2 regions of the Micromonospora sp. NPDC047707 genome follow, and region 2 is predicted to be linked to the other one. Evidence: riboswitches for the same ligand, from Rfam matches in the RefSeq annotation. Region 2 holds a riboswitch; the other holds the start of a gene.

Region 1 (2,197 bases), on a different contig from region 2:
TGTCCCGGGCGGCCGTAGCGTCAGTTCCCGGCTCGGCCGGAAGCGTCGACGGTCGACACGGGGGTGCCGAGTTCGACGGTACGGGAGACGGTGCAGAGCCGGTCGTGCGACTGCTGCAGCGACCGGGGCAGCGCCGCACGCGCCTTGTCGCCGTCTTCGTCCATCGGGAATTCCACGGTGAACTCGACCGTGAGGTTCCGCATCCGGTTCCCTCCGGTCTCGTCCCGGACCTTGTCGCCGCTGACCTTGACGGTGAACCGGGTCGGCTCGGCGCGGCGGCTGGTGATGTGGTCCACGTCGATCGCGGTGCAACCGCCGATGGCCGCCAGAAGCAGCTCCACCGGTGTGAAGCTGGCGTCCTCACCCGCGCCCATCGGCAGCGATCCGCCGCGGACGTTCCGCGCGACGTACCGCCCGACGCTGGTGCGCTCGATCTCGACGGAGCGGAAGGTGTCCTCACTCATGACCGGGACGCTACCCAACCGGGCCGGTGGCCGCCGGGAGAGGTGGATGATCGGGTGAGACGAAGCTGACACGCCGACGCGACATCTAGTGTTGCTTGCTCGACGGTGTCGGCATATATGGTGTTCCCCGCAGCTGGTTCGGCCGTTCCCGCAGGGGCGGTCGAGGCAAGAGGGAACCCGGTGCGAGTCCGGGGCTGCCCCGCAGCGGTGAGTGGGAACGACCGCCGTCATCGAGCACTGGGCCTGATCGGGCCTGGGAAGCGACGGCCAGTAGGCGACCGGCGACCCCGGTCAGGCCCGCGAGTCCGAAGACCTGCCAGCGCGCCGTGCGCCTGTGCGCGCGGCGGTCGGAGGTCGCGCGGGACGACCGACGCCAGCAGCCGGGCCTGCCGTCCGTCGGGTCCGTTGGCGTTCTCCCGCGTCCGAGGGCCATCGGAGACAGCGCGAGGAGAGGTCATGACGGTCGTACAGGAGAGGCTCGCGTCCGGCGCGGGCGCACCGGAGCCGCGCCGGCAGGTGATGCAGGTCCGCAAACGCAACGGCGACGCCGAGCCGGTGGACGTCAACAAGATCGTCAAGGCGGTCGAGCGGTGGGTGGCCGACCTGGACGAGGTGGACCCGTTGCGGGTCGCCACGAAGACGATCAGTGGTCTCTACGACGGGGCGACGACCGCGGAGCTGGACAAGTTGTCGATCCAGACGGCGGCGGAGCTGATCGGCGAGGAGCCGCAGTACTCGAAACTGGCGGCGCGATTGCTGGCCGCGTACGTGGACAAGGAGGTCCGCGGGCAGGGTGTGGCGAGCTTCAGCCAGTCCATCCGGTACGCCCACGGGCTGGGCCTGATCGGTGACGACACCGCCGCGTTCGTGGCCCGCAACGCCCGCAAGCTCGACGACGCCGTGGACCCTGTCGGTGACCTGCGGTTCGAGTACTTCGGGCTGCGCACGGTCGCCGACCGCTACCTGCTGCGCCACCCCGAGTCGCGGCTGGTGGTGGAGACGCCGCAGTACTGGCTGCTACGGGTGGCCTGCGGGCTGTCCGGGACGCCGGGCGAGGCGATCCGCTTCTACCGGCTGATGTCGTCGCTGGCGTACCTGCCGAGTTCACCCACGTTGTTCAACTCGGGCACCCGGCACACGCAGATGTCGTCCTGCTTCCTGGTCGACTCGCCACGGGACGAGCTGGACTCGATCTACGAGCGGTACCACCAGGTGGCGAAGCTGTCGAAGTTCTCCGGCGGCATCGGCATCGCCTGGTCGCGGGTACGCGGCCGGGGCGCGCTGATCCGCGGCACGAACGGCAGGTCGAACGGCATCGTGCCGTTCCTCAAGACCCTCGACGCCGGCGTCGCGGCGGTCAACCAGGGCGGCCGTCGCAAGGGGGCGGCCTGCGTCTACCTGGAGCCGTGGCACCCGGACATCGAGGAGTTCCTGGAGCTGCGGGACAACACCGGGGAGGAGTCCCGGCGTACGCACAACCTGAACCTCGCCAACTGGATCCCGGACGAGTTCATGCGCCGGGTGGAGGCGGACGGCGACTGGTCGCTGATCGACCCCTCCGACGCGCCGGAGCTGCCCGACCTGTACGGCGAGGAGTTCGACGCCGCCTACCGGATCGCCGAGAAGAAGGCGGTCCGGACGGTCAAGGCCCGGGACCTGTACGGGCGGATGATGCGGACGCTGGCGCAGACCGGCAACGGGTGGATGACGTTCAAGGACCCGTCGAACCGGCT
Region 2 (2,197 bases):
ACTTCGGGCAGTGGCCGGACTTCGTCCTGCCGGACCGGTCCGAGGTCACGATGACGGTGCCGTTCATGCGGGCGTACACCGAACTGCTGGTGAGCACCTGTCACCGGCGGGGCGCGCACGCCATCGGCGGGATGGCCGCGTTCATCCCGAGCCGGGACCCGGAGGTCAACGAGGTGGCCCTCGCCCGGGTGCGGTCGGACAAGCGGCGGGAGGCCGGCGACGGGTTCGACGGGTCGTGGGTCGCCCACCCGGGCCTGGTCGACACGTGCCGGGAGGAGTTCGACGCGGTGCTGGGCGACCGCCCGAACCAGCTCGACCGACTCCGCGACGACGTCAGCGTCACCGCCGCAGACCTGCTCGCCGTCGACAAGACCCCGGGCCAGGTCACCGCCGCTGGGCTGCGGTCCAACATCGCGGTCGCGCTACGCTACATCGACGCCTGGCTCGGCGGCACCGGCGCGGTAGCGCTCCGGAACCTGATGGAGGACGCGGCCACCGCCGAGATCGCCCGCTGCCAGACCTGGCAGTGGCTGCACCACGGCACTCCCCTGGCCGACGGCGGTTGCGTGACGGACGAACTCGTCCGGTCGATCCTCGCCGAGGAACTCACCGCCCTGACGACGGGACGCGAGGGCGCCGAGCGGGACCGCGCCGAGCAGGCCGCACGGATCGTCGAGGACACCGCGTTCGGCGAGGACCTGCCGGCGTTCTTCACCACCGGGGCGTACGCCCGGCACCTCGGCCCGAATCGCAAGCCCGACGTCTCCATCGGCCAGGACGGGTCCTAACCGCGGTCGGCGCCGCGCCGGAGCCGGGAAGGAGCTGTTGGTCCTTCCCGGCTCCTACCTCTGCTCGACCCGGATCGGGGCGGAGGTAAGTCCGGTAATGGCCTGGAATCGGGAGCACGATCACGCCAGCCGGTGGCCCGGGCCATCGGCCCGCCGCGTGAGGAGGCCTAGGATGCGAGGCGGTGCTGGTACGCGCGGGCCGTGACGGGTCCGGGCGTCGCAAGAGGGAACCCGGTGTGAGTCCGGGACTGCCCCGCAGCGGTGAGAGGGAACGACCGCCGTCAGACGCACTGGACGCCCCGGGGTGTCCGGGAAGCGACGGCCACTAGGAGACCGGCCCGTCCGGTCGCGCCCACGAGTCCGAAGACCTGCCCGCACCGCGTGCGCAGCCGCGCACGCCGCCGTCGGCCTCGCGGGAGGGCCAGGGCGAGGCCGGTCGGCGACGCGCCTCCGGCCCTGCCAGCACCTTCCCCGAGCCGACAGCCGTAGTGCCGGACTCGAGGAAGGAACCTCAGGCAGATGACACCCTCGACCACCTTGGGCTATGGATTCGCCGACGCGTGGCACGCTGTGGCGGGCGCGGAGCCGGACGGGACCCGACCGGCACATGACGAGGGCGTGATGCGGGAGCTGGTCTCCTACATCGGCCCCGGGGAGACCGTGCTCGGCATCGCTGCGGACCAGTTCGCGGTGGAGGCGGCCACGGCCGGTGCGTACGTCACGGTGGTGGACCCGTCGCCGGAACGGCTCGCTCGGGTCACGGCCGAAGCCGACCGGCGCGGCGTCACCGTCGACAGCGTGCCGGCCCGCTGGCCGGAGGCGGCGGTCGCGCACCACGACGTGGTGGTCAGCGCCGGCGCGCTGCGCCGGCACCAGGATCTCCTGGCGGCGCTGCGCGCGATGGTGGTGCACGCCGACCGGCTGCTGCTCTGCGTCGACGACGCCGGCACGCTGGCCCCGCACGAGCAGGTCCTCGCGGCGCTCACCGGCGGGCCGGTGGTCAGGCAGCCGCCGCGGCACCTGCTCATCGCCGGCGTGCTTGCCGAACTGGGCCTGACGGCCGACGTAAGGATGGTGACCGGTGTCCGCACCGTCACCGGCACCGACGACGCCGACCTGGTCCGGCGGCTGGCCGGGCGGGCGCTGCCCGGGCCGGTGGCCGAGCGGTTGCTGGGGCTGCTCGCGCCGATGCTCAGCCGGACGACGGCCGGCGAGTGGCGCTACCGCTGTCCGACTCCGACCGGTCTGGTGGTGTGTCCGGTGTGACGGGTGGTTCGGCGAAGCCGGCCAGCAGCCGCTCGGCGGCGAGTGCCGGGGTGAGCGTGCCGTCGACGACCTGCCGCTCCACCTCCGGGGCGAGCGCCCGCACCGTGGGATGGGTGCGGAGTCGGTCGAGCAGTTCGGCCCGG

What was found. Region 2 has a riboswitch for cobalamin ahead of AB0873_RS17340 (hypothetical protein). Riboswitches for the same ligand answer to the same signal wherever they lie in the genome.
Region 1: another riboswitch for cobalamin. It lies ahead of AB0873_RS11990 (ribonucleoside-diphosphate reductase subunit alpha); the one in region 2 lies ahead of AB0873_RS17340 (hypothetical protein).

What each region holds. Positions count from the first base shown of each region.
Region 1 covers NZ_JBEYSU010000008.1:160,893-163,089, forward strand. Annotated here, with positions in the region: gene AB0873_RS11985 (OsmC family protein) at 21-464, opposite strand; cobalamin riboswitch at 582-800, shown strand; gene AB0873_RS11990 (ribonucleoside-diphosphate reductase subunit alpha) at 921-2,197, shown strand, end outside.
Region 2 covers NZ_JBEYSU010000014.1:40,088-42,284, forward strand. Annotated here, with positions in the region: gene aceB (malate synthase A) at 1-788, shown strand, start outside; cobalamin riboswitch at 1,010-1,158, shown strand; gene AB0873_RS17340 (hypothetical protein) at 1,308-2,054, shown strand; gene meaB (methylmalonyl Co-A mutase-associated GTPase MeaB) at 1,981-2,197, opposite strand, start outside.